One region of the Exiguobacterium sp. SH4S7 genome, then DNA from elsewhere that is predicted to be linked to it. Evidence: riboswitches for the same ligand, from Rfam matches in the RefSeq annotation. Region 1 holds a riboswitch; each other region holds the start of a gene.

Region 1 (9,743 bases):
ACCGTTTGGCCACGGCTCACCAGAAGCGACACCTTGATTGAACTCGTCCGAGATGAGCTGATACGCTTGGTCGTCGAAGTCGACGAACGACAGCGTCTTCTTGCCGAACTGCTCGGTGATGCCTTCATGTTTTACCTTTAACCGATCAAAACGGCGGACCCAGTAGTCGAGTGCCTGATCCGTCGGGACACGGAACGACGTCTTTGAAATCTCATTCGTCCCGTGCACGCCTTTTGGGATGCCTGGGAAGTCGAAAAACGTCATGTCCGTCCCGGCGCTACCTTTATCGTCCGCAAAGAACAAGTGATACGTCTGAATGTCGTCTTGGTTGACCGTCTTTTTGACGAGACGCATCCCTAAGACGTTCGTAAAGAAGTCGTAGTTCTTTTCGGCGCTGCTCGTGATCGCCGTCACGTGGTGAATCCCTTTTACATGGTTCATTTAAATCGCTCCTTCAAAATCTTGATTTCGAGATAATTAGTTAAAAAATTTTGACGCCTCGGCACGTTTGCCGACCGTCTTCAATTGTGTGATTGTGTCATCTAAATCGATTCCGTCGAACAACTCGTTCATCCGTTTCGTGTGTGTCGGAAAAATTTGATCCATCAAGTCGGTTCCCGCTTCGGTTAATGCGGCATACGTCACACGGCGGTCGCTCGGACAAGCTTTCCGGACCAAATAGCCTTTTGCCTCGAGTCGGTCGACGATATACGTCATGCTGCCGCTTGAGAGCAAGACTTTTTTGCCGATGATTTGAATCGGTTGGTCACCTTTATGATAGAGCAGTTCGAGTACCGAGAATTCGGTCGCGTTCAGTCCATATGCGGCGACTTCGTGTTTGACCATGTCCTGGATCGATTGTGAAGCCCGAAATAAGACGGTGATTGCTTTTAAGGCGTCTGATTGTTTCATCTGTTCCCCTCCTTTGTTGAGAGAAAACAATACTTTAAATTTAATTATCTTTAATTCGAGATAAATATAACACGGTAATTTGGATCGGTCAATCAATTTGATTCAATAAAAAGACAAGGCCGCTTCCACAAGCCTTGTCTTCCGGATCAATCGTACGTCTCGTCGAGATTGCGCGCATAAAACGCGATGGCGCGACGATAACGCTGAATGCTGTCATCCGGCTGCGGACTCGCGAGCAGCTCGAGCAACGCACCGGTCGCTTCCTGATGCTGTCCGAGGTTGTAACGCGTCATCGCTTGGAACACTTTCAAGGCAGCGATGTCAGGGAACTGTTCGATCGCCTTAGCAAATAGTTGTTCGGCATCCTCGTAACGACCGAGCGCACGGTACGTGCTGCCGAGCCCGATATACGTCTCACTGAGCTCGTGACCGCTCAGACCGAGTCGGATGGCCCGCTCATAGTGCGGGACGGCTTGACGCTCTTCGCCGAGCGAGTCATAACACCAGGCACATTGCGCGTGGAGTCGTGGATTTTTCTCATCTTGACGCAACAGCATGAGCAACAGCTGCTTCGCCCGCTCGAGCTCTCCGTTCTCGCGCAGGCGGATCGCCTCGTCGAGTCCGACTTCTTCTGGCTGTTTAACGTGAAGGTCGCTCAAATCATCGAGCCACGCTTGCAGTTTCTCATAATATTTCCCGATATGGACGCCGTCGACGAGCGCGTGGTGCGCTTGGACTGAGAGCGGCATCATCATCCGGTCGCCAACTTTCGTGAATTTGCCCCAGGCGATCCGCGGAACGCTATCGTGCTGTTGGTCATTCGTCGGGTGACTGATGCTCGTGAACGTGAGCCAAGGCACGCTCGTAATATAGAGCAGGCTGTCCGGCTCGTCATCTCCGACGACGACTTCTCGTTTCGCCCCGCTCATCCGCACGGCCACTTCCTCCATGAAGTCGGGAAACGCGTCTTTATACGTCGCCGTACAGAAATTGAAGACGTCATCATCCATCATGACGGTGAACGATGGATGGACGACATCATGCTCGACGACCACGTCACCGCGCATCCGGTACCTAAGTTCAGGGATGGCGTTCGCCGTCTTCACCACGCCGTATAAGAACAGCTTGAAAAATGACTGTCCGCGCGTCTTCGCGAACGTATGTAGCTTCGTCACGTCGACGTTCGCCGTCACGTTGAAATGCGGGGCGTCAAACGCCTTGAAAAACTCATAATGCTTTTTACGCGGCCACTTCTCGAGATCAATTTGTTTCATCTATCTTCCCCCCTGTTCTTTCACTGTACCAAAAGCAGTACGGGAAGACTCAAAGCTTTTGCTTCAACTGCTCGTAATGCTCGTTCGCTAAATCAAAATAGACGAAGTCGCGGCGTTCGATCCGATCGAGCGTCGCCTTGAAATCACGCCAGCCACGGTCGACCATCTCCGGCGTGAGCTCACCTGACTTGGCTGCCGCTTCGAACTCATCCTCGTCTTTACGGACGACGTCACCGTTCGGGAAGATGAGGATGTCGAGCAGGAGGTCATCCATGTACGGAATCCCATCCTCATACCCGATCCCCTCGACGATATCGATGTACCATTGGACGATGTTGCCCCGGTCATCGAACATGACGGTCACCCCGAACGGTTCATGTTCTGAGAAGTACTGGAGCCACGCGTAACCTGCGTCGGCGACGATGAACTCCTTTCCTTGATGCATCTTATATTGTGGGGCTCGGACGGCGTCAATTTGAAAGAGGGCGACGGTGCCCGAGAAGCGATCGTCCCGCACCTCCATTTGTGCGTATCGATTTTTTAATATGCGTTCCCAATCACGACGATTGGCAAATTTTCGTTTTGGCATCTCTCTCTCTCCTTTAAATCAGTTTCCTAAATGTGTTCGCCAAAAGTCGACATTCCCCTGTTCAATCGTACAGATTGTGTGGATTGAACCAGACGAGGTAGCGATTCCATTTGCCCTAGATGAGAAAGTATCCAGGTTCTCATCCTATTTCATACATGCTACGCTAATGTAAAATAGGGAAATAATGTAACTTACTAGGGGGTTGTTTTATGAAACGATTAGGACTACTTGGCTTAAGCGCGTTCTTGCTGACAGGTTGTACCGATCAAGCCGAGCAACCAATCGTCTCTCCTGATATGAATGAACAAGATGAAGAAGCGACGATCGAATGGACACGAGAAGATTTCAAAGACGTCTTTGACCAACACGAGACTGCCCAAGACTTGTTAGCAGCGCTCGAAACCCAAGGGCTAACACCGTTCCGTGAGACGTTCGAACGCGTCGTCATCGCCGGGGACGGGATCCATCATACATACGCCGATATTTATCCGTTCAAGCTCGACGACGGCACGTACGCGACCGTCTATGAGAATGAAGACGGTGAGATCGCCAACGGTCCCGAGTCGGTCGCACCACTCTTTTGGCAAGAAGAGTCGTTCACGCAATTCGTTGAGGAGATTGAGAAGCGCAAATACGGGACGAGTGCCCCCCCGACCGACGTCACATTGACGCAAGACGAGTTTCAATCGATTTACGACCGCCATGCCTACACGTCAGCGCTCATCGTCGAGCTCGACGAATGGGGAGTTCAAGTCGCACGCGACCCAATCGAGAACGTCATCATTGCCGGGAACGGCGTCAAGGAAGTGACGGCCGACTTGATCGTCTTTGAGATCGAAAACGGCTACGCTATCGTCTACGACCAAGACGGTGAGATTTTGAAAGCACCGGAGTCAATCGCCCAGCTGTTTTGGAACGAGACGGATTATGAAAACCTGCTCGAGAAGAACGAGTGATCACGTACCGCGACGTTTCAAGTCCCGATACTCGAGGAACAAGTTGAGCCATTGGGCCGGTTTATCGGCTGACTCGGACGGATCATACCGATAGTTGGTCACATATACATGCCACGACAGCGCCCGATACACGCAACCGAGCTCTTCAGCGATCAACAAATGGCGCCATAGCACGTCCCGAGGCGCTACACCTTCCCACTCAGCCAAGTAGACGGTACGCATCTTCTGAATCTGTTCATACCATGCGACTTCATCGTCTTCTGGCAACAAGTCGTAGAGCGCGTTCCAAAACACACGGACGCTGAAGAACGGATGGGTGACGGTCGCATCGCCCCAATCGAGAATACATAAGTCATCCGTCTGTTTGCGCCAAAAGATGTTGCCGCCATGTAAGTCGCCGTGCTCGAGACTCATCGGCACCCCAGTCGCGAGCTCGTCGCACATGGTGAGGAGTTCGTCTTGGAGCGCCAGCACCGCCTCTGCCTTATCTCGATCTAACCCCGTACATAACTCGGGTAAATACGTCCGTATCTCTTCTTTTAGACGAGCCGGACGCCGGTCCGGGATACCGTAGGCCAAAAGCGTATCCGTGTAATTCGCTTCTTTTCTCTGTAGTTTCGCATATTGACGCACAGCCGCTTTGTACCGACTGTGCTTAGGGTATTCACGAAGTGCATACCCGCCGATGTCTCGCATAAGTAGCCAGTTGCGTGTCGCGGCAATGGCGATGACCTCCGGGACGAGTCCCGGATGCCGTTCGGCTAGATGCATCGACAGTTCAGCCTCGCCACCACTGATTGCTGTCACCGCCTTGGCGTAGTAACGGTCTGCCCCGTACTCTCCATACATCAAGTATGTCAAATCGGTATCTTTCACAACCCGCCACGTCACGCCTGGCACGTGACCATCGAGCCAGTGCTCGAACTGTTCACGGTAAGACTCGTCACGCCATGGGATGGCATCCCTCACTGACCTCACTTCCTTTCACCACACTTCGTTTAGGAGGAAATAATATGGACGTTGTCTATTATTCATACCCGGTCGATGCGCTACTCTATATGTATTTAGGTGCGACGGCTGTCTTCAGCTTCATAATTGGTCTAGTCGTTCGCCGTGTGTCGAGACGTCCAGATATCAGCTTTTGGACGACGATCGTGCTCAGCTTTGTCGGACTATGTCTTTCACTCGGCTGGTTCCGTAACGCCTCGGTCACCGTATTTATGGGTACACTCCCGTGGGTCATCAATCTCATGTTTTCCCTGTTTTTATACGCCCTGTATAGCGGTATCATTTATTTCATCTTCCGACCGCGAAAAATTGAGGCAACAAAATAACGTTATGCTATACTCAAACCAATAAACGACCACTAGGGGAGCCTTCGGGCTGAGACGGCAACTGCCGGACCCTTCGAACCTGATCTGGCTCATACCAGCGTAGGGAAGTGGCTTGGATACGTCTGTCTGTCCACGCCACTTTTCCACTTGGAGAAGTGCGTTTTCATTTTGAAAGGAGACACTTCATGCGTATTCAACAACTCACTTGGATGGCGATGCTCATCGCCATCGCCATCATCGGCTCCTTATTCATCTCCATCCCGACCGGTGTCGCCCGGGCCTATCCGGTGCAACATATGGTGAACGTCATCGCCGCCGTCACCGTCGGTCCGATTGGTGCCGTCCTCGTCGCGTTCGTGACCGGACTTGTCCGTGTCATGACCGGGACCGGGTCGTTGCTCGCCTTCCCAGGTGGTATGATCGGCGCCTTGCTTGCTGGACTATTTTACGTGCGGACGAACCGGGTCGCTTTCGCTGCGCTCGGTGAAGTCATCGGGACGGGCGTCATTGCCTCGCTCATCGCCGTCCCATACGCGAAAATCTTAATGGGTTCTGAGTTTGGGGCGCTGTTCTTCTTCCCGGCCTTCCTCGCCTCGAGCATGACTGGAGCCATCCTCGGCTGGATCGTCTTGGCGCGGGTCAAACAGTTGCGTCCGCTCACGGTGAAGCGATAATTGAACAACAACCACCAAAACAGGGACGGCCGACTTAGGAAGGCTGTCCCTGCTTCACGTGATACACCCAAATCTCTTCCCCGTTCGCTTCATCAATCAAGCCACTGTCCTCGAATCCGCCCTTCGCATAAAACCGTTTCGCCGGTTCATTCGTCGGATGGAGGCTGAGGATGAGGTCATCGACATCAAATCGCTCTTGCATCCACTCAATCGCAAGTTGCAAAAATGTTGACCCGATGCCTTTCCCTTGCTCATCCATATCAATCATAAAGCGGTCGAGCCAGACGTAACGCTCCACCTTGTTCTCGGCCCCGACCATCATGAAGCCGACCGGTTGATTGTCTCGACAGAGCGCGTAGCACGTCCACGCGTACTTGACGTCGACGTCCATCTCGCGGAGCGATTCCGCGTTCGTTTCGATAAAGCGGGCCTGACCAGGTGCGACGGTCAAGGCGACGACCGCATCCAAGTTCGTCTCATCAATCGGTTGAATCGTCAACGCATCGGTAGCCATCGTTGTACCTCCTCCATGTCCTGCCCGCGTTTCGGCAAGATGTAGGCGCTGACCGACGAGTTATACAAATACACATAATCGGCTTCCTCGACGACTTCCTTGATGCCGCTCCATGAGACTTTCGTCTCCCCGAACGCATTTTTGTCACGAAGACCGTCTTCATCCAGATCCATCGTATGCGGGCCGATCATGCCTTCATTGCTTCGTTCTTGAATCATCCGCTTCGTCTGTTTTCGGATATGCCGTTCAAAATACTTCGGATAATACAGAAACCAGATGAGGCTGATGACGCCATACACCCCAAACAGCCACCAGCTCGTATCTTGAAACAATGTCGCGAACGTCAAAGCGCCACCACCTAAAATGATGACGGGCCCGATGATGCGCTGCAGGAATAGCATCCTCTTCCCTATCTTTGAACGTCTAATATGACTCAAGTTGAAGTGAATGTAGTCTTCTTCCGTCAATTCGTATTGGATTTCCATATGTATCCCTCCTCGGTGTCGTATACGTCTTCGTTCAAGAAAAGTTCCGCTTCAGGCTCCTATTCGCTAAAATGAAAGCAAAGGAGTGACACGATGAAACAAATCCACCATCTCTGTATCCAAACGCCCGACTATGCGGCGTCAAAGCAATTTTATGAAACGCTCGGTTTTGAGCTCGTCCAAGAGTCACCCAACTTCCATACCCGGGCGTTCAACAGTTGGCTCAAGCTCGGCGACTTCTATATCGAACTCCAGACGGCGAAGACCGACGAGACGTTATCGCCGTATTCGAAACATGCGGCCGGACCCGTTCACTTCGCCTTGTACGTCGATGACCTTGAAGCGGAAGTCCGTCGGCTCGAGGCGCTCGGTGTCACGTTCTTGCCGAAACATGGCGGCAACATCTACTTCGTCGTCGATGGACATTTGAGCAAACTAAAAGCCCCGGAAGGCACGATCATCGAGCTTCGGGACACATTTTTGATCAAGTGAGGCGCTCGCCTCGCTTTTTTTCGTCCGTATCGCACACCCCCATGTTTCCCGCCACCTACGAACAGGTACATGAAAAAGAATACGACGTGTACGTACCGTTTGGAGGCTATTTATGAAATATCTTGATTATTGGAGTTATCTGTCACTATCACTTGCCAAACTATTTTTATTCAGCGTCTTGACCGCGAGCGCGTTCAACGTTCATTTTTTACTCGTCAATATCGGGATGATTCTCATGATGACGAGCTGGGCTCTACTCGTGAAGACGAAAACACGGCGCTGGATTTTATTCGCCTCGCTGTTTCTACACAGCACACTCCTCATCTCCGACGTCTGGTATTACCGCTATTTCGGCAATCTGTTGTCGGTCGCGCTTTTGTCAGACGTTGGTCAGATGGGCGACGTCGGCGGCGGCTTCCTGACGTTGATTCAACCGACCGACTTTCTATTGTTCGCGGACCTGGTGCTTTATACCGCTGTCCTCGTCTATATGAGAAAAAGACCTGCGCAAGTCACAGGAAAAAACCGCCGGATCGCCGCTGCCGGTTTTGTCATCGGCTTGGCCGCCTTCGTCGTTCCATTAACCGTCAGTCAGCCGAATGATGACGAGCAAGCACCGATTTCGAACATGCGTGAATATTACGAGTACGGCTTTTGGGGGTATCACGGCCTCGACTTATTCCGTGGCATCGGCGACCAACTCGGCTTCGGAGACGGCTTAACCGCACAAGAAGAGACGCGGCTCGGTACCTCGACTCCAACCGACGTCGAGACAACGGCTGATACGAACGTCATCATGCTGCAGCTCGAGTCGTTCCAGACGTCGGTGATCGGACAGACGATCAACGGACAGGAACTGACACCGAACTTGAACGCGCTTCGTGACGAGATGTTGTACTTCCCGAACTTCTATCATCAGACGCACGAAGGCCGGACGTCGGATGCGGAATTCACGGTCAACACCTCGCTCTATCCCGTCAAATCCGGTTCAGTGTACACCCAGTACGGTGACCATACGTTTGACGCCTTACCTGAACGTTTGCGCCAAGCCGGCTATGATACGGCCGCGATGCATGCGTTCGATAAAACGTTTTGGAACCGCGACAACGTCTACGACAATATCGGCTTCAATCATTTTTTCAGCAAAGACGATTACCCCGCTCAGGACGTGATCGGCATGGCACTTAACGACAAAGACTTCTTGACCACTTCCGTCGAAGCGATGGACACGTTAGCAGAACCGTTTTATGCGTTCATGGTCGCTTTGACGAGCCATACGCCGTACGACATTCCGGAAGAAGAGAAGCGTTTGGACTTGACCGGATATGACGATCCGCTGCTTCAAAACTATTACCATACCATCCATTACGTCGACGCGGCCGTCGGATTGATGGTCGATCAATTGAAGGCGAACGGGACGTGGAATAATTCGTTAGTCGTCTTTTATGGCGATCATGACAGCGGGCTGACCTCAGCAGGTGACGAGATGGCCGAGCAAGCGAACGCCGATTCGGCCGTCGAACTGTTTCAGCTCGACCGTTCTGTTCCGCTCTACATCAAGCCAGCCAACTTGAACGAAGGTCGAACGATCGAAGCGAGCGGCGGTCAAGCGGACATCGCCCCGACCATCCTAGAGTTGCTCGGGATGGAGCCCGCCTACATGCTCGGTAGCACATTGCTCGACGACGAACCGAACTTGACCGTGTTCCGTAACGGGTCGTTCCGGTACGACACGCTCTACTATGTTCCCAACTTGACCGAACCCATCGGAAACGGGACGTGTTACGCGGTCGAGACAGGAGACGAGCTACCGCTCAGTCAATGTGAGCCTTTCATCGACGAAGCGGCCGAACAGCTGCGTCTGTCCGATACGATCATCGAGAAAGACGCACTCTCTAAAAAGATACGCGAATAAAACCATGCCGCCCCGATTCGTTAAGGGCGGCATGATTCATTTCAATATACTTTTCGCAACTCGGTCAGATCGATCTTCTTCATCGGCAAGAACGCTGCCGTTACCCGCGCCAACTGTTCCGGCGTGCCGGTCGTCAGCATCTCTTCCATCTCCCACGGCACGATTTGCCAGCAGACGCCGTAGCGGTCCTGTAGCCAACCGCATTGTTCGGCTTCAGGTACGGACGATAGTTCATCCCAATACGCATCGATTTGGTCTTGTGTCTCACAAAACGCGATCAGCGACTGCATCTCGTTGAAAGCGAACTGGTGATGCTCGGCACTGTCCATGACGACGAACTCACGTCCAGATAAGACGAAACGGGCGTAGTTCAACTTCCCTTCTAATTCTGGGCCATCGTCTTTATCGTAACGGATCATCTGATCGTCGAGGACGTAAGAGTCCGGAAATACCGTGACCCAATCGTCCATCGCCGCCTCGGCCCGACCGAACGCCTCCCCGACGAATAACAGACACGGGGTCACCGTCTGGATGTCCATGCCACCGTTGTGCATGATTTGCCAAGAGACGCCGTGCTTGTCTTTCAACCAACCGTAAC
Region 2 (9,743 bases), on a different contig from region 1:
TCAAACGACTCACGGGGCAAATATCCTTGTTCACACTTCCATAGACAATTCGGTCACATATGCTCGGACATTAGTAACTCGAACGTGAACGAAACGATTCGTTTCGGGTACAATAATGGAGAAGGGAGCGGTTTTATATGCAGAAAAAATGGAAGTACGGTCTCGCGACTTTGTTCACAGGCTATTACGCCGTCAGTTATTACGCGTTCAAGCGGATGACTCGCGGAAAACGTAAGACGCCCGAGATGCTCTTAGCACCCTATACGAAAGAAGATCAATCCTTTTATCACGACGTGCCGTTCGAGCACGTCTCCCTCCGTTCCCGTGACGGCTACCGTCTGTATGGCCGGGTCTATCGGAACAATAATCATAAAAAGTGGATTGTTTTTGTCCACGGTTATACGGCCTCCCACAGCTTTATGGCACCGCACTTGGCGATGTTCCACCGGCTCGGCTATAACTTGCTTGCGGTCGACTTGCGCTCACACGGAGAGTCGGAAGGGGTGTACGCCTCGTACGGATACCACGAGAAACATGACATCGTCGACTGGGTCGAGTGGTTACGCGACCATGAGACGGTCGATCAAGTCGGGCTCCACGGCGTATCGATGGGCGCCGCGACGATTCTTCAGGCCGGCCCGCTCACTGATGTGGATTTTTTGATCGCCGAGTGCCCGTTCGATGACATGAGGCAACTCATGCGTCACCAATTGAACGTGCTACATCGCTTACCGGGTGACTTGTTGTTGCCCGGCATCAATTACTTCTTGTGGAGTCGGGCCCGGTTCACGATGCGGCAAGTCCGACCGAAAGTAGCGCTCGCATCAATCACTGCACCGGTGCTGTTCATCCATGGCACGAAAGACGACTTTGTCCCGACCTGGATGTCCGTCGAGATGAACGCACTCAACCGCCAGAACGCGCTCGCACTCATTCACGGCGCCGAGCATACGAATTGTATCTTAAAAGACCAACCTGCCTACGAGAACGCTGTCAGTCAGTTTTTGCGTCGGTGACGTGAATCGGCCCGGCGATCAAGTCGAGCAACGTATGGATGAGGATCAACGGCCACAGCATTCCCATCGCCAAATATAAATAGCCGAACAGGAAACCGACAAGGCCCGTCGTGACAACCCCTTTCGGACCCTGGTACGCATGGGCCAGACCGAACAGCCCGCCCCCGATGATGGCGAGCGTCGCATCCGGGACGTCCGTGTATAAAGAAATCGTATACAAGAGGACGCCGCGGAATATGAACTCTTCGGTCGCCCCGGCCGTGAACGATACTGCGCCCCACGCCCTCGCTTCGTCGGTCGTGCGCGGAAGGAGCAATCGTTCAATCTCAAGCCCGTAAAACGGCCGAAGCTTTGTCCGTAACGCGGCCGACGTCTTGACGAGCAAATAGAACGCGATGAGACCTGAGATGACTATGGTCGAAAAGAAGAAATACTGCCAGGCGCGCCCGTCCCCATCCGGCGGCGCGAACCCGAGACCGACCGCTTCCGGCGGGACTTGGAACAAGAAGACGAGCGCTAGTAAGAGCAGGCTCAGCCCCCATGCCGACTTGATCGTCTCTTCATAGACACGGGTTCTCCCGAGCGCCTCGATCATCGGCTTCACGAGCCGGGCGTTGAATAGTTGTACGATCAATAAATACGCAAGAATAATCGTAAAGACGACCTGTTCAAGCATCTATATCCTCTCCTGTCCTTCCTGTTAGCTATATGCTACACTATTCGGGTATTGTCTAGAAAGCTAGGAGGCGGAATCTTGAAACGAATGATGCTGCGACTGACCGGCGTAATGCTTGTGATCGTGCTGTGCCTCGGCGCAATCGGCTGGTTTGGTCAACATGATAAAGTGAACAACGCCCTCTACCGGGCCTATTACGGTGACCACGGTATCCCGGCGGTCCACCAAGACGTCTACAAGGAAGCCGCGGCCACCTATGACGTCGATTGGCGGCTACTCGCCGCCGTCCACCGTGTCGAGACGATCTTCTCGCACAGTTCATCGATGCGCTCTTCGGTCGGCGCGATCGGACCGTTCCAATTTATGCCGCGGACGTGGCTCGGTTGGCAGTACGATACGGATGACCAAAAAGGTGATGTCCCGGAAGACGAAGTCGATTTGACCGACTTGACGCTGATTGAGCAGTACGGCGGCTTAGGCCGAGACGGGGATGATGACGGCAAGGCCGACCCTCATAGTTTGGTCGACTCGGCCCATGCCGCCGCTTACTATTTGAGCGAGCACGGCGGGCAGACGACTGATTCAGTCGACTCGATTCAAAACGCCATCTTTGAATACAACCGGAGTGACCAGTACGTGTCAGACGTCATGTCCTTTTATGAGCAGTATCAGGACGAGCTGTCTTTACTGCCTGGTGACGCGACGACGACGACGCAGCAGGTCGCCCGGTATACGATCCGGTATCTCGATTGGTTCGCAGGCTGGGCATGACCCGGCACTACTTGGTTAAAGTGAGGAAACAACATGAACACGCATATCGAGGAAGTGACGATTCGAGTCAAATCGATATTTAACGAAGACAAGACAAAGCGTTACATGCGAACGTATGAATTCACCGACGTCGTCGATGGGGTGATTTGTGCCGTCATCATCTATTCTCCACGGATGAGCGATGCATTTTTATCTGGTACGACGACTCAACGCGCCTACATGCTCATGCGGAACCATTTGGACAAACCGATCCGCGAGATGCGCGTCATCAGTCTCGTCCCGACGCTCGCCATCAATGACAACCTACCCTACGTCGAGTCTCAACTCGACGAAGTGAACTTTCATTACGTGGAAGAGACGCTCGACGAGGTCGAGACGAGCGGCGGCATGATCATCGTCGGTTGGGGTTCGCCTGGGCGCCTCATGCACCATTCCACACTGTACAAGACGTTATTCGCCGAGCACGAGGCGAGCATGTATTGTATCGGTACGACGTCAAAAGGCGAACCGCAACAAATTCGCATGGCCAATGAAAATACGGTACTCGAAGCGTTCAATAACGAATCGATCAAACCGAAATTTAAGATCTTGAAAGAGACAAAACAGGACGACTCGAAATGAGTCGTCCTGTTTTTTATCGCACGCCGATCCATACACTTACTCCGAACAGCGTGAACAAGAGTGACGCCAACAGAAAATCGTTTCGCGTGACCGGAATCACCTCGTACGTGGAACGATGTTCACCCGTAAATCCCCGAGCCTCCATCGAGAACGCGATCCGCTCGGCTTGACGGATAGCGCCGGCAAGAAGCGGGATTAGGAGTTTCGGGATGTGCCGCACGTGATCGATCCGGGTGTCGAGGCGCACGCCACGTAAGGCATGCGTTTCATAGAGCTGCATCAGTTCGATCTTTAAAATCGGGAAAAAGCGAAAGCCGACGAAGACGCTATAGGCGATGTTCGGAGACAATCTCGCCTGCTGCATCAGACTGTAGACGAACCGCTTCGGGTCCGTCGTCAGCGTGAACAGAAGCGACAGGACCGTAAAGGCGAGGACCCGAAGCGAAAGTGTCGCCGCCAACAACACGTTCTCCTCGGTGACATCATTGCCGAAGAGCGAGAACACGACTTGCCCGCTCGCCTCTCTGCCGAAGACGAGCGTCGTCCAAAGCGTCCCGAGCGCGGTCAGTAAAAATGGGATCATGAACAGTCCCCATCGCTTCCAGCTCACGTCGGAAAAGATGAATTGGAGGGCGATTGTGCCGAAGAAGACGACGAGCGGAGTCCACGGGTTGTACACGAAGGCGAGACCGAACATGAGACACGTCACGGTCAAGAACTTGATTGTCGGGTTCATCTCGTGAAACGTCATCAAAACGCCTCCGTCAACAGTCCGTGGGCCCGCAATAAGTCCGAGTCGTCCCAAATCGACGCATCGTACGGCCCACTCAAGTTCCCGTCACTCATCAAATAATACGTGCTCGCGGCACGGGCGAAACTGAGATCGTGCGTTACGAACAAGACCGTCTGCCCCGCACGGACTCGTTCAGCCATCAATGCATGGAGCGCTCGAAGTGATGCCTCGTCTTGACCGGCCGTCGGTTCATCAAACGCGAGCAGTTGTTTACCCGACAGAAGCATCACCCCGATGGCGAGTCTCCGTTTTTGACCGTGACTGAGTGAGAGTGGATGGGCGTCACGCAGACGTTCAAGCCCGAGGCGTGCCAACATGTCCTCGATTGAACGGTTATGTCCATATGCTAGTTCCCGCGACACGTCACTCGTCACAAACAAATGCGCCGGGGATTGCGGGACGAGCCCGACTTCACGGTGATGCCGCGCCAGGCTTTTTAGCCACGTCGATTTGCCGCTGCCGTTCCGACCGAGGATGGCGATCACATCCCCGGGGGCCACTGCGATTTTGCTCGCTGCAAGTTGAAACTTTTTGTGATTCACTTTCGGTATCTGAAATAATGTGTTTGTGCCCCGTGTCGTTTCAATCGGCGTAAATGTATAATCCGGTTGAACGACGAACGATCCATCGCCTGCGATCCTTCCGTTCACGAGTTCCAGGTGCCGGTCAAAGAAGTCGCCCCACATGTACGGACGATGCTCGATGACGACGATATTGACGTTCCGTGCGGACTTGTCGAGCCAGCGAACGAACCGACGTGCCGTCGCCGGGTCGAGGTGTGAGAGCGGCTCGTCGAGTAAGAGCCATTCCGGACATCCGATCAAGGCACAGGCGACGTCGATTTGCTGCTTCTCGCCCCCTGATAAATCATGGATGGTGCGGTGGCGATAATCGGACAAATGTAACTCGTGCAAAATCGCTGAGACACGGTCCATCATCTCGCTTCGGGCGACCGAAAAGTTTTCGAGCGTGAAAATCAGCTCTTCCTCTACCGTCTGCATGACGAACTGGCTGTCCGGGTCTTGAAACACCGTCCCGACGCGGCGATTCACCTCGCCAGGCCGATACGTGGCATAGGACCGACCGAATAGATGCAATCGCCCCGTCACAATCCCATCACAGTTGTCCGGGTAGAGCCGATTGAACAAGGCGAACAAAGTCGACTTCCCCGACCCGCTCGCCCCGGTGATGAGCGTTCTGCCGTCCTTAAGACGAAGTGTGATATCTGTCAATACGTCGCGTTCTTCCCCCGGGAAACGAAACGCCAGACGCTCGGTCTCAACCATGTGCCTTCCTCTGCCGGGTGACGGCATACCCTTCTAGCGCACCCGTTCGAAGCAACAAGTCGCTCAAAATCTTCCCGCCGATCCCTGCGATGAGCATCCCGCTCGTCGCCCGTAGTGCGAACATCAAAGCCACGTACGTCGGACTGAGCGCGCTGAGACCTCCCATGACGTACGTATATGCGAAACTCGTCACTGCCGCACCGAATCCGGCGAGCATGAGCACCCACAAGTCATACCGCTTATACCCGGTTAGTGCGAACGCCGCTTCGGCGCCGAGTCCTTGAATGATGCCGACGAGGATGATGCGCGGACCGATCGCATTGCCGATCATCATCTCGATCGACGCTGCGAGCACTTCCGACAAAAAGGCGGCGCCTGGCTTTCGAATGATGTAGGCGGTAATAATCGAGACGATGAACCAAATCCCAAAAATCCATTCATAGGCGATCGGCCCGATCAAGCCGGCCCACAAGTTCCCCACATGGACGAACGCCAAATAGACGACGGCAAAGACGACCGATAAAATCGACAACAAGACGATTTCTTTCAACTTCCATGAGTTAAGCATCGATGCGTCCCTCGTGTGACGGACTGTTCACACTGAACGTGACCGACATGACGACGTGGCTCGACTTCTCGCGAACACGGTTGAACGTCGCCTCATAAAACGCGAACACCGGCTCGATGTCTCCGTGAATTCCTGAGGCATAATGCATCGCGTCATTGAACACACCCCGTGCTTTCGCGAAATCGATCTCTTCATAGATGATGTCCATGTAATCATCATCACCGAGCGGGTAGAGCGCGAACTGTGAAGAGACGTATTGCGCACCTACCCGCCCGTTCACAGGTTCACTCGATACGTCGAGCAGATTGTCCCCGGCTGTGTCACCCGGACAGCCAACCGAGAACGTTCCACTCATCGAGACGTGGGTCCCTGTCTTCGTTGCGTGTGACAAGACTGCTTTCGCGACGTCAAACACGTGCTCGGCCCGACCGCGAATCACGGTCGACACATCGTCCGTGTGCCTCCAGACGTTGCTTAAATCAGTTTCTTTGAGTGCTCCTTTGATGACCGGTATGAACTCTGACGTCATCGGGCTTAGCGTAAAGCGGAACCCGACGATCGGGCTCGTTCCACATTGTTGATTCATGATGATTCCCCCTTTATTTGGTTACACAAAAAAGCCGCATCCATGAGAATGCGGCCACTTATCCAATCATCAATCCATCAGAAAAAGTGCCACACTTCCTCACGCCAGTATTACCTGGATCGAGTTATAAGGGATTGGAGCCATGCTCACATCTCAGCCGAAGCACCCCTAGTGTAGTCCAATGTATGCGGTTGTTCATGCAAGCAAAAGTATAGCCGTTCGATTCTGAATTGTAAACGGTTAAATCATGAAAACGTCGCGATTCCGTTTCCTGGAAGCGTATCCCGTAACGTTGTCCAGTCTGACGCCATCTCTTCGTCTGACAGTAGACAGGCGTCAAGTTCAAGCTCGACGCGCACGCGGTCCATTCGGTGACCGATCAAGACGAGCTCCGTCTGGCGGTCGCCGTACGGCTCGATGTAATCGGCCTCAAGCTCTGGTTCGGCGGCGAACATCTGCTTTCGTTCCGCGTCAGGAAGCGTCGCGAGCCAACGGCCGGCATGTTCGAGCGTCGACGCGTACCCCGCTTGGGAGAACAGGCAAGCGATGTCGTTCCGTGAGGCGATCCATAAAAAACCTTTCGCCCGGACGACTTCTTCCGGGAACTGTTCGATCCACGCATGTAAACGCTCCGGGTGGAACGGACGGCGGCGGCGATAGACGAACGAACTGATGCCGTACTCTTCGGTTTCAGGGGTATGGTCGTCTGTCTCGAGCTCTTGGATCCATCCGGCGGCATGCATCGCCTGGTCGAAGTCGAACAAGTTCACGTCTAACAGGTCGGACAACAATACGTTCCCGTACGTACTTGTCAAAAGTCGCGCCGCCGGGTTTAACGCGCGCAACAGACTTTCGATCTCGTGCAGTTCCGGTTCCGTGACCCGGTCCGCCTTGTTGAGGACGATGATGTCGGCAAACTCGACTTGATCGACGAGCAAATCGACGACTTCCCGGACGTCACCCGTGTCGACAGCCTGTTTCCGTTCATGCAGCGATTCGCCCGAGTTGAAGTCTTTTAAAAATCGATATGCGTCGACGACCGTCACCATCGCGTCAACATACACACGGCTCGTCAAGTCGATACCCAAGGCGTCATCCGCATATGTAAACGTCTGCGCGACCGGGATCGGTTCCGAGATACCTGACGACTCGATGATGATGCCGTCGAGCTGTCGGTCGTTCGCAATCTCGCTGACCGCCTCGAGTAAATCTTCTCGCAACGTGCAGCAGATGCAGCCGTTAGACAGCTCCACCAACTTCTCGTCCGTCCGTGAAAAACCTGCCCCGTCAATCAATCGCTCATCGATGTTCAGCTCGCTCATATCGTTGACGATGACGGCATATTTTTTACCATCCCGATTGTTCAACATATGATTGAGCAACGTCGTCTTGCCACTTCCTAAATATCCGGACAAGACTGTGATCGGAATTCGTTTCATGATGTATACCACCTTTAAATCGTAATCATTACTTTTTAGATAATGAACGGGATCACGTCCGTTGTCAACAAAAAAACACGCTCAAAAGGAGCGTGTTTTCTTGTTGACTAACATGATTGTTATCGCTCGTCCTTCCAGCGCCCACGCTTTCCGCAGGCAATCCCGGAGCCGCATCGCGACTCACGTCGCTGCTGGGTCTCCGTTGGTTTGCTTTCCTGCAGGAGTCGGGGCGCCATCGAACGAGCAACGCAAACGGTCGCCATCTAGCGGCCATTTGTCTTTTTCTGAGGCCCCGACGGCCGAAGAAAAAGCTCTGGATATGTTCTTCGTACCAGTTATTCTTCTAACGCTTTCCGTTCCGCCTCGGAGCGAGGATACGTGTTCGCCTGCCACTCGGCCCGGTAAATCGAATCGAGTTGCGTCAATCCGACCTCGTCATCATCCTTATCGGCATCCACACTCGGCGTCTCGTCCCACTTTGGTTCAAGATACGTATGGTCTTCTTTCCGGGCCCGGTCGTCCAATAACTTTTGAATCCCGACCCGAGCCACCGCCGCTAGTGCCAATCCGATTCCCGCTCGCACGAGCAATCGCTTCACCATAGCCGTCCCTCCTTAACGTCCAAACCGATAAAGTGGCATCCCTTTCACGTCCGTATCGATCTTGAAGACCGAACCCGCATCCGGATGAGCGGCGAGCGCCTCGTCGTCCATGCCTTCCCGTGCCGTCGTGATCGCCAATTGTTTTAAGTCATCCCCGATAAAACTACACGACGTGACGTTCGGCGCCGGGACGATGACTTCAAGCACTTTTTCACCCGTCTCCGGATTCCACCGCGTGACGCGCCCGCCTGCAAAGTGGGCAATCCATAAAAAGCCGTCTTCATCCGACGTCATGCCGTCCGGGAACCCGTCCTCATTCTTGAAATCAATGACGACCTCACCTTCCCCGAGCGTGCCCGTTTTCAAATCGAACGGGAACTTGCGAACCGTCTCGGTCGGCGTATCGATATGGTAAAACGACGTATGGTCAGGTGACCACGTCAACCCGTTCGATAACGTCAATCCGCTCAACATGACCTCGGTCGTGCCGTCGCGGTTCAAGCGGAACAACGTCGCCTGCTCAGACTCGTCTTTTAAGTGGAGCGTCCCGGCGAAGACACGACCGTACGGGTCGGCTTTCCCATCGTTGAAGCGAAGGACACCTTCCGGGTCATCAAGTTCGACGAGTTTATCGAGTTGTTTCGACGTTTCATCCCACTCATAGATACCATCCTTCAATCCGACGATCACGCCGTCGGTCACTTTAGGGACGACAAACCCGACCTGCTGTCCCATATCAAACGAAGATAATTCATCTTCTTTCTCATCGTACCACCAGAGCGCGTGCCCTTCGATATCGACCCAGTAGAACCGCTTCAGTTCAGCGTCCCAGCAAGGCCCTTCCCCGAGCGTGTTTCTGACTCGAATCCATAACGTAGCGTTTACTGTCTCCATTGAATTGCCTCCACTCTCTGCTTTGATATCAAAAGACTATTCCCTGAGGGGGTAAGGACTATTCATCATTCACAAAAATGTTTAAAGATATTTCTCATCTGACGCATTATACGCCCGGGCACGATAAAAACGCTCCGAATCGGTTTCGATTCGGAGCGTTCGTTTATTTGGCGCCTTCGACGTTCATTTGTTTACTGCGTAATTGGCCGCACGCCGCATCGATATCGGTCCCGTGCTCGAGACGCACGCCCGTATTGATGCCCCGTTTTTTCAAAACGTCGTAAAACGCCATGATGTCCTCGGTCGTACTCCGTTCGTACTGGATGTGCTCGTTGACCGGGTTGTATGGGATCAAGTTGACGTAAGACTTGTCTTTGATGTCATCGATCAACGCCGCGAGTTCTTCGGCATGTTCCGGCAAATCGTTCACTTTCGAGAGCAAGATGTACTCGAACGTGATCCGTTTATTCGTCTTCTCGACGTAGTAGCGG
Region 3 (9,743 bases), on a different contig from region 1:
CTTCGATTTCAATCTCATCGTTCTTCGATTCGATGTAAGCCGAGAGTGCTGCGACGTCTTCCGCCGACGAACCTTCGCCCGTCAAAATCGTGACAATCTCATCATCCGCGTCCACAAGTGCATCTACGAGCGCTTTTGCCGCTTCTAGACTCGATTTTGATGATGCGACGATTTTCTTCTCAGCAATCGCCATATGATCATCTTTACGAATCTCGACACCGTCGATACTCGTGTCACGGACAGCGTATGTCACTTGTCCTGACTTGACCGTAGTTGCGGCCGTCTTCATGACCGACTCGTTCGTCTCGACATCCGCTTCAGGATTGAACGCGATGGCAGCCGCTAGTCCTTGTGGTACCGTCTTCGTCGGAATGACCGAGACGCCGCAAGGTGCGACCGATGCCGCTTGCTCAGCGGCCATGATGATGTTCGAGTTGTTCGGGAAGATGAAGACGTGCTCGGCGTTCGCCGCTTCAATCGCTTTGACGATGTCTTCCGTCGACGGGTTCATCGTCTGCCCGCCTTCGATGACATGTGCGGCACCGAGCGAACGGAACAGTTCACTGACACCTTCACCCATGGCGACGGTGACGATCGCGTAAGGCACTTTCGCTTTGACGGCAGTCGCTTGAACGCCGTGCTGGTTGGCACCGTGCTCTTCTTCAAGAATCGTCGAATGCTGTTGACGCATGTTCTCGATCTTGACCGCGACAAGCTCACCAAAACGTTGTCCTTTCGTGATGACGTCGCCCGGCGTCTCGACGTGAACGTGGACTTTGAGCAACTCTTCGTCGGCGACGACAAGGAGCGAGTCTCCGAGTTCAGACAGTTCGTTACGGAACACGTCCTCATCGAACGGAGTCTGTTTCAACTTTTCGTCTTGGAAACGGACCATGATCTCCGTGCAATATCCAAATTCGATATCTTCCGTCGACATGAAACCTTGCGCAGCATGGTGTTCTGCCTCAACGAGGGCATCCATGACCGGTGCGTGCGGCTTCTCGAGCTCTTTCCCTTCAAGGCTCGCGAGGAACCCTTCATAGATGACGAGGAGACCTTGACCGCCTGAGTCGACGACACCGACTTCTTTTAAGACCGGCAACAAATCAGGTGTCCGCTCGAGCGACGCTTTCGCTTCCGTGATCACTTGCTCCATGAACTCATTGAAGTCGCTCGTCGACTCAGAGGCACGGAGCGCTTCGTCGGCCGCTTCACGAGCAACCGTCAAAATCGTTCCTTCAACCGGTTTCATAACCGCCTTGTATGCCGTGTCGACGCCACGTTTGAGTGCCTCGGCAAAGTCGAGTGTCGACAATTCTGTCTTTCCTTCGATCGATTTACCGAAACCACGGAATAATTGGCTCAAAATAACACCCGAATTCCCACGGGCCCCCATAAGTAGGCCGCGGGCAAACTTCGATGACACGTCAGCGATGTTCGCTGTGTCGAGTGCGGCCACTTCCTTCGCACCTGAAGTCATCGTCAAATTCATGTTCGTTCCCGTGTCGCCGTCTGGGACCGGGAAGACGTTAAGCGAATCCACGTAATCTGCATTTTGGCTCAAGTTGGCTGCACCGTTTGCGACCATTTGCGCAAACACCAATCCATCTAAACGTTTTAACCCCACACCAAATCCTCCTTCGTTCTCGTCAGTCATTCGTCAGACGAACGCCTTGTACGAATATATTTACCGACGAAACGTTTAATCCTAAAGTTTCACCGAGCGTGTATTTTACACGACTTTGCACGTTGTACGCGACTTCCGACACTTTCGTCCCGTAGCTCACGATGATGTGCATATCGATATGTACGTCTTCTCCATCTTGACGTACGACAACGCCACGCGCATAATTCTCACGTTTGAGCAGTTCTGCGATCCCGTCTTTCAGTTGAGCTTGTGACGCCATTCCTACGACGCCGAAACATTCCATCGCCGCACCGCCCGCGAGTGTCGCGACCACGTCGTTCGTGATATCAATATTGCCATATGTTGTCTTCATTTCAATTGCCATATGGAGTAGCCTCCTTTATTCGGAATGATTCCTACAGTATATTCTACAATAAGTACCTAGTTATTAAAAGGACATGCCCCTAAACTCGGTCAATTGTAACCGCAACCCTCATTCATTATTAAAATCCTCATCCGTAATGTCAAGTTTTTTTCTTGTCATCCGGTTATTTTCTAGTTGCATCGTGAAAAAACCCATGCTAATATAAACGAGTGTCTATTAGGACGAACCCACATAAAAAAGGAGGGGAAACGCATGGCACGTAAATGCTACGTAACAGGTAAGTCACCTAAGTCAGGTAACAACCGTTCGCACGCACTCAACAAGACAAAACGTACTTGGGGTGTAAACGTACAAAAAGTTCGCATTCTCGTTGACGGTAAACCTAAACGAGTTTGGGTTTCAGCTCGCGCTCTTAAATCAGGTCTCGTTGAACGCGTATAATTACCATACACGAACGAAATAAATCCCAGCGGCATGCGCCGATGGGATTTTTTTTGTTTATTTCTTTATATACATAATCAAGACGTTGCCGCTATGAACGAGCAAATCCGCCTCTTCCGCCGACCACTCGTTTGAGATCGTCAGCGCCTCATGGCTGACGACGTCATGGTTCTCGAGCGGGTACTTGACGCCACGAATCGAGACCGAGGCCCGTTTCCAAGGTACGAGCGACAAGTAATGGTCAGGACGACGCGGGAGACGATAGTCCCCTTTTCCGACGAGGCGCACTTCTTGCCCGTCTGCGAACAACCGCATCTCGGGGTACGCCTCGAGCAGACCGACGTTGCTGAGCGTCATATCGAGTCTGCCCCCGAGTGCACCGTACACGTCGATCACGTCCGCCCCTTTCCCTCGTGCCGCCTCGAGAGCGATCTCAAGGTCGGTCACGTCTTTTTCAGACGGATAACGGACAGCTTCCTCCGGCACGGTGCCTGTGAACGAATCAAAGTCACCGACGAGCAGGTCCGGCTTCATCCCACGGTCGAGCAGCGTATGATAGCCGCCGTCGACGCCGATGACGTAATCGGCGTTCCGAGGAAGCTCAGGGACCGCTTCCGGGCTCGCAGCCACAATCAAGACACGCATTATCTGATGTCCCGTGTCGCGAGCGTCACGAAACGCGGCGCCGACGTGAACAAGAGCACGATCACGACCGCCGAGACGAGGAACGACGGCAACATATACGTCAAGTTATAGCCGAGCGAGTACAAGACGACCGGTCCTTCCGCATACTCGGCGAAGAAGACGATGCCGGAGACGACGTGCGCAACGTAGCGGAGCGCCGAGCCGATCAACGCCCCGAGAATCAAATAGAACGTGAGCGTTTTCTTGGCGCCGTCTTTTGCCGACTGTTTGACTTGCCCGGCGAAGATGCCGGCGACTCCGACGAGGCCGTAGGCGACCGTGTAGTCGAGTAAAAACTGGACCGGCGTGAAGATATAGGCCCCAAATAACAGTTGTAGCGTCCCGACGAGCGCGCCTGTCGCGAGTCCGCCTCTCAATCCATGCCGATAAGCCATCACGAGAATCGGCAGCATCGCCAAGCTGACTGCTCCGCCTTGCGGCAACCGATATGGGATGAGCATGTCAAAGATCAGTCCGAGCGAGGCGAACAGCGAGATTTCAATGAGCGCCTGTAGTTTTAAACGTTGTTTCATCTTATTCCCTCCTTGATATGAGTGAACGACAAAAAGCAGCATGACGTAAACGCCATGCTGCTATCGTGTAGCAACGTGCATTTTCGCCACATCCCTACGTCCGTGTGAACGGAACAGGTTCAAAGGGTTAGCTCATGCCTCTCAGCCACAGATGTGACACCCCTTGCGACAATATTTGTTGTTCTACAGACGATTATACACGAGACGCGTTGCGAATGCTATCGATTGCGTCTTTATAGCTCGGTTCGTTATAGATGGCTGAACCGGCAACGAGGACGTCGGCACCTGCGTCGATACAAAGTTTTGCCGTCGCAGGATTTACCCCGCCATCGATCTCGATCTCGAAGTCGAGACGACGCGCTTGGCGCATCTCGCTGAGCGCCGCGATCTTCGGGACGACCGCTTCGATGAACGCTTGGCCGCCAAAGCCAGGGTTCACGGTCATGAGCAATACCATATCGACATCACCGAGCACGTGCTCGATTGATGACAACGGCGTATGTGGGTTCAAGACGACACCACACTTGGCGCCGGCTCCTTTGATTTGTTGCAATACGCGATGCAAATGGTTTGTCGCCTCGACATGGACCGTGACGATATCGGCGCCTGCTTGAACGAAGTCCTCGACGAACCGTTCCGGTTGGTCGATCATCAAATGGACGTCTAATACCATGTCCGACTTGTCACGCAAACTTTTGAGTACCGGCAGTCCAATCGAGATGTTCGGCACGAACTGACCGTCCATGACGTCAAAATGAATGTAATCGGCCCCTGCTTCTTGGACCGCTTTGACCTCTGCCTCAAGGTTGGCAAAATCGGCCGACAGGATCGATGGTGCGATTTTAATCATGTTAGTACCTCCGTTGTCTATCTTTTAATTCCTCCATAAACGTAACATAGTTCGCATAGCGGGTGGAAGCGATTTCTCCGGCCTCGACCGCCGCTTTGACGGCACAACCTGGCTCGTTCAAATGGGCGCAACCACGGAATTTACAGTCATCGTGCCGCAAGACGAATTCAGGGAAACACCAACGCATCTCCTCGACTTCAAGTTCTTCCGGGAACTCAAGACTCGAGAATCCAGGTGTATCGGCGACGAACCCGTCCGCGAGTGTGATGAGCGTGACGTGACGCGTCGTATGCTTCCCGCGGCCAAGCGCTTTCGAAATTTTACCAGTCGCGAGTTCGAGCTCCGGTGCGACCGCGTTCAGCAACGAACTCTTCCCGACGCCGGTCTGTCCGGCGAACACGCTCGTCTTGTCTTTGAACGCGCTGCGGATGAGCTCGATTCCAGCTCCGTCTTCGGTCGACGTCTCAATGACTTGATAGCCGATCGAACGGTATAGCGCTGCCGCCGCACTAATTTTTTCTTTTTCAGCTTCTAGCAACAAGTCCATCTTCGTCAACACGATGATTGGGTGAACTTGCTTCGATTCGATCAAAATGAGAAAGCGGTCAAGCAAATGGAACGAGAACGCCGGCTCTTTCACGGAAAAGAGCAGAAACGCCTGATCGATGTTGGCGATCGGCGGACGGACGAGATGGTTCGACCGCTCATCGACAGCCATGATGTAGCCGGTCCCGTCCCCTTGGTCTTGAATATCGACGTCGTCCCCGACGACGGGCGAAATGTTTCGGTTCCGGAAGTTTCCCCGGGCGCGACATCTGATTTCAACTTTCGTTTCGGTCATGACATCATAAAATCCACCTTGCAAGCGAATAATCGTTCCTTTCATCCTGTTTCCTCCTTAGAAAAGAGGTGACGCGCACGCCACCTCTTCATTGTGAATCTTTTGCTTGGGCGTATGTCACCGTATCGGTCCGAACGACTTCTCCCTCGACTTCAATCGTCGCGGTACCGACTTCGTCCGGAGCAATGACGAGCGTATAGGAATACGTCGTCGTTTCTGTGATCATATCACGCAACACTTCGATCTCACCACGGGCATCGACGGTACGGATGACGACTTCGACCGGCTCCGCCTCTTCACCTTCTGCCGGCGGTTCGATTTCGACGTCCACTTCTCGCTCGATCGAGATGTCGGTCGGCTCGACCCCTTGTGAGACGATGACCGTCAGTTCCGTTCCCGGGTCGACCGCCGTCCCTGACGTCGGAAGTTGACGAATGATTTGATTCGCTGGGATGCTCGTCGAATACTCATCGCGTTTCACGATTTTCAAGTTGTTTTGCTCGGCATAAGTTGACGCCTCTTCGAACGTGTAGCCCGTCAAATTGGCGAGCTCAATTTTATTGCTGCCGGTCGAGACGACGAGCGTGACCGTCTCTTCCGACGCGATAACTTCTTCACCTGGCGTGATCGACTGCGAAATCACATCTCCGCTGTCGACCGTTTCGGACGCTTCGGATTGGATTTCAATATCTGTGAAATCAAGATCTTTCAACGTTCGTTCCGCTGCTGTTTGAGACAACCCTTCGACGTCAGGCATCTCGACCGTCTCTTTCCCAGCAGACACGACGATGGTGACGACCGTTCCACGCTTCGGCTTCCGTCCAGGTTGCGGGTTTTGCGAAATCACGTCGCCTTCAGACACGTTGTCACTCACTCGGTCCGTCGTCTCAACGACGAATCCGGATGCTTCCAGTTCAGTCGTCGCATCACCGACGCTCATACCGACGACATCAGGCACGACGGCACGTGACATTTCATCTGCAACCACATACGCGGCAACCCCGCCACCAATCAATAGAAGCACGAGCAATAGCCAGAGCCACCACTTCTTTTTCTTTTGTTTCTTCGGCGTCGCTGATTCCGGCTCGACTGCAGCTGCCGGCTGCTTGACGACTTCTTTCGGTTCTTCCGGGACGACAGGCGCCATGACGAGCGTCTGATCAAACTCGTCTTGTTCTGTCGGCATCCGTTTCGGTTCGTCCGCGCGGTCTGGGCTGAGCGACGTCAAGCAGTCTTTTTTAAAAGCAGCGACCGAGGCATGTCGTGCCCCCGGCGATTTGGCGAGCGCCTGCATAATACAGTTCTCAAGCGCTTGCGGAATTTTAGGGTTCAAGTCGAGCGGTCGGATCGGATCATCTTGCAAATGTTGCAACGCGACCGCGACCGGGGTCTCACCGATGAACGGGACTCGTCCTGTCACAAGTTCGTACAGCACCGCACCGAGCGAATAAATGTCTGACTTCTCATCGGCAAACTTGCCACGCGCTTGTTCCGGAGAGAAGTAGTGGACCGACCCGAGGACTGACATCGTATGGGTCAGCGTCGCGTTCGACATGGCCACGGCAATCCCGAAATCGGTCACTTTGACGTTCCCGTTTTGGTCGATCATCATGTTTTGCGGTTTGATATCCCGATGAATGATGCGATGGGCATGGGCATGATCGATCGCATCACAGATCTGTCCCATGATCCGTAACGCTTCCTCGATTGATATGTACTCTTCCTGTAAATATTGTTTGAGCGTCATACCATCGACATGTTCCATGACGATGTAATAAATGTCTTGTTCATCTCCGACGTCATAAATGGCGACGATGTTTGGATGGTTCAGACTGGTTGCCGCATGGGCTTCTCGTTCGAACCGGCGTATAAATTGTTCGTTATGCGAGAATTCAGATCGTAACACCTTAATGGCGACGGTTCGGTTTAAAATCTCATCGTGAGCCCGGTAGACATTTGCCATGCCGCCGCTACCGATTTGTTGTTCGATCCGATAACGATCGTTGATTCGTTCTCCACTTCGCATCGGATTCATCCTCTCTTTCTATCTGTAAATTGGACGAGCGCCACAGTGATGTTGTCGCTCCCACCCAATCGGTTGGCTTGATCGATCAACATGTCCGCCTTAGCGTCCGCAGAGATGGGACGAGTTAAGGCGTGTTTGATGGCTTCATCTGTCAGGTGAGTCGTCAAGCCATCCGTACAGATTAAAATCGTGTCGAACTCGGGGTCGGCAAACACTTGCAGATCAGGTTCGACGTGCTCTTTTGAGCCGATCGCACGGGTGATAATATTTCGTTTCGGGTGGATCCGCATTTCTTCTTCCGTCAATTCCCCAAGTTGTTTTAGCACGTTGACGTAAGAATGGTCTTCCGTCAATTGTTGGAGTGTTCCGCCACGAAGGGCGTAGACGCGGCTATCGCCGATGTGCACGATGACAATCGTTTCGTCATGCCAACAGACGCCAGCGATGGTCGTCCCCATCATGACGAGATTAGACTGCTTCGCGAATTCAAGCACTTGCTCATTTGCCAGCTCCACGTTATCACGGAACCACGTCTCCATCGCTAACGGTGTGGCCGGAAGCGTCGGAAAGGCGCGACGAAACTGCTCGATGACGAGCCCGCTCGCGACCTCTCCTGCCTCATGCCCCCCCATGCCGTCGGCGACGAGGGCGATCCCAGCATGCTCGTCCCCTAAAATCAAGACGGCATCCTCGTTTTGAGCCCTCACCTGCCCACGGTCGGTTCGGTATGCTAATTCCATCTTCCTGATTACCTCGTTTCTTGTTCGCGCTCCTTCGCTCGAAGCTGCCCACAAGCCGCATCGATATCCGAACCTTGTTCGCGACGAATCGTCACGTTCACTTTTCGATCTTTGAGCACTTTTTCAAAGGCAAAAATTTGATTACGTGGCGTGCGCACATAGTCGCGCTCAAGCACATGGTTGACTGGAATCAAGTTGACGTGGCATTTGACGCCTTTCAACAAGTCGGCAAGCTTGTGTGCATCTTCTTCTGTATCATTGACGCCACCGAACAAACCGTATTCAAACGTGATACGACGTCCACTCTTCTCCGTGTAATAGTTGACGGCTTCCATCAACTTGTCCAAGTTGTAGGCACGGTTGATCGGCATGAGACGTGTCCGAACTTCCGTCGACGCCGCATGAAGTGAAATCGCAAAGTTAATGCGCATCCCTTCGTCGGCGAACTTGTAGATTTTCGGCACGATTCCGCTCGTTGAGACGGTGATGTGGCGTGAACCGATGTTCAAACCGTCATCGTGGTTGACCGTGCGCAAGAAACGCATCAATTCGTCATAGTTGTCAAACGGTTCGCCGATTCCCATGACGACGATCGAGTCGACACGTTCACCGCTCACGTCGAGCGCCCGTTGAACATCTAATACTTGAGCCGTGATTTCTCCGGCTTCAAGGTTACGTTTCAACCCGCCGAGCGTCGATGCACAGAACGTACAGCCGATGCGGCAGCCGACTTGTGTCGTGACACAGACCGAGTTGCCGTATTCGTGGCGCATGAGTACCGTCTCGATCGAGTAACCGTCTTGGAGCTCGAACAAGAACTTGATTGTTCCGTCTTGTGATTCCTGGCGGACGAGTTCTTTTAACGTCGTCAACTGGAACGAAGCATCGAGTTTTTCACGAAGCGGTTTCGACAAGTTCGTCATATCATCGAATGACGTCACCCGTTTGACATACATCCAGTCATATAACTGTTTCGCGCGGAACGCCTTTTCTCCTGCATCGATGAGCCATTGTTCGAGTTCAGGGTATGTGAGCGAATATAAAGACGGCTTGGCGCCGACTAATGGGGTTTTTTCAACTGCTTTTGGATTCATGTTTATACCTCTTTCTTAAATGCGGCGATGTAGAAGCCGTCAGTTCCGAACGTCGTCGGAAGTAGTTTGAGTTCGGCGCGGTCCGATGACACCATCGGGCGTAACACTTCAGGAAGACGATCTCGGAGTGTTTCATCCCACGTCAATCCGTTCGACAATATATAGTCGGCCTGCCGTTCATTTTCAGACGGGTCGATTGTACATGTCGAGTACACTAGCGTACCACCTTGCTTCAGTAGTGGCAAGACAGCGTCAATAATTTCACGTTGGATGATCGGCAGTCCAGAAAGGGATTCTTTGTCCTTCGTCCATTTAATATCTGGCTTGCGGCGAATGACACCTAGACCCGAGCACGGGACATCGAGCAAGATGCGGTCAAAGCTCTCACGTTCGAACTCATCTCCGGCGTCTCTTGCATCGAGGGCTAGTGCGGTCACTCCATCGATTTGCAATCGCTTCACTTGTCGTTCGATCAGTTTTGCCTTATGAGGGTGAAGGTCGAGCGCCACGAGCGTCCCGCCG

What was found. A riboswitch is a leader RNA that binds a small molecule or an ion and turns the genes downstream of it on or off. The one in region 1 is predicted to bind thiamine pyrophosphate.
Region 2: it holds a riboswitch for thiamine pyrophosphate, as region 1 does, so the genes downstream of both, EVJ29_RS03935 (YkoF family thiamine/hydroxymethylpyrimidine-binding protein) here and thiW (energy coupling factor transporter S component ThiW) in region 1, are expected to answer to the same signal.
Region 3: it holds a riboswitch for thiamine pyrophosphate, as region 1 does, so the genes downstream of both, thiT (energy-coupled thiamine transporter ThiT) here and thiW (energy coupling factor transporter S component ThiW) in region 1, are expected to answer to the same signal.

What each region holds. Positions count from the first base shown of each region.
Region 1 is NZ_SJUT01000003.1:399,128-408,870, forward strand. Features, by position in the region: gene EVJ29_RS08790 (ring-cleaving dioxygenase) at 1-441, opposite strand, end outside; gene EVJ29_RS08795 (MarR family winged helix-turn-helix transcriptional regulator) at 478-912, opposite strand; gene EVJ29_RS08800 (tetratricopeptide repeat protein) at 1,059-2,186, opposite strand; gene EVJ29_RS08805 (DUF402 domain-containing protein) at 2,236-2,775, opposite strand; gene EVJ29_RS08810 (hypothetical protein) at 2,985-3,731, shown strand; gene EVJ29_RS08815 (aminoglycoside phosphotransferase family protein) at 3,732-4,700, opposite strand; gene EVJ29_RS08820 (hypothetical protein) at 4,745-5,065, shown strand; TPP riboswitch at 5,090-5,188, shown strand; gene thiW (energy coupling factor transporter S component ThiW) at 5,251-5,739, shown strand; gene EVJ29_RS08830 (GNAT family N-acetyltransferase) at 5,774-6,253, opposite strand; gene EVJ29_RS08835 (YcxB family protein) at 6,235-6,738, opposite strand; gene EVJ29_RS08840 (VOC family protein) at 6,832-7,230, shown strand; gene EVJ29_RS08845 (LTA synthase family protein) at 7,343-9,145, shown strand; gene EVJ29_RS08850 (VOC family protein) at 9,187-9,743, opposite strand, start outside.
Region 2 is NZ_SJUT01000001.1:778,851-788,593, reverse strand. Features, by position in the region: gene EVJ29_RS03970 (alpha/beta hydrolase) at 138-1,016, shown strand; gene EVJ29_RS03965 (CPBP family intramembrane glutamic endopeptidase) at 994-1,692, opposite strand; gene EVJ29_RS03960 (lysozyme) at 1,780-2,463, shown strand; gene EVJ29_RS03955 (DUF1643 domain-containing protein) at 2,497-3,084, shown strand; gene EVJ29_RS03950 (energy-coupling factor transporter transmembrane component T family protein) at 3,098-3,835, opposite strand; gene EVJ29_RS03945 (ABC transporter ATP-binding protein) at 3,835-5,163, opposite strand; gene EVJ29_RS03940 (ECF transporter S component) at 5,156-5,731, opposite strand; gene EVJ29_RS03935 (YkoF family thiamine/hydroxymethylpyrimidine-binding protein) at 5,724-6,317, opposite strand; TPP riboswitch at 6,397-6,497, opposite strand; gene EVJ29_RS03930 (GTP-binding protein) at 6,563-7,756, opposite strand; gene EVJ29_RS03920 (hypothetical protein) at 8,092-8,358, opposite strand; gene EVJ29_RS03915 (SMP-30/gluconolactonase/LRE family protein) at 8,371-9,252, opposite strand; gene rlmN (23S rRNA (adenine(2503)-C(2))-methyltransferase RlmN) at 9,416-9,743, opposite strand, start outside.
Region 3 is NZ_SJUT01000002.1:163,534-173,276, forward strand. Features, by position in the region: gene EVJ29_RS04945 (DAK2 domain-containing protein) at 1-1,627, opposite strand, end outside; gene EVJ29_RS04950 (Asp23/Gls24 family envelope stress response protein) at 1,650-2,012, opposite strand; gene rpmB (50S ribosomal protein L28) at 2,265-2,453, shown strand; gene EVJ29_RS04960 (thiamine diphosphokinase) at 2,511-3,098, opposite strand; gene thiT (energy-coupled thiamine transporter ThiT) at 3,098-3,670, opposite strand; TPP riboswitch at 3,745-3,844, opposite strand; gene rpe (ribulose-phosphate 3-epimerase) at 3,864-4,520, opposite strand; gene rsgA (ribosome small subunit-dependent GTPase A) at 4,522-5,406, opposite strand; gene pknB (Stk1 family PASTA domain-containing Ser/Thr kinase) at 5,450-7,387, opposite strand; gene EVJ29_RS04985 (Stp1/IreP family PP2C-type Ser/Thr phosphatase) at 7,393-8,127, opposite strand; gene rlmN (23S rRNA (adenine(2503)-C(2))-methyltransferase RlmN) at 8,136-9,221, opposite strand; gene rsmB (16S rRNA (cytosine(967)-C(5))-methyltransferase RsmB) at 9,224-9,743, opposite strand, start outside.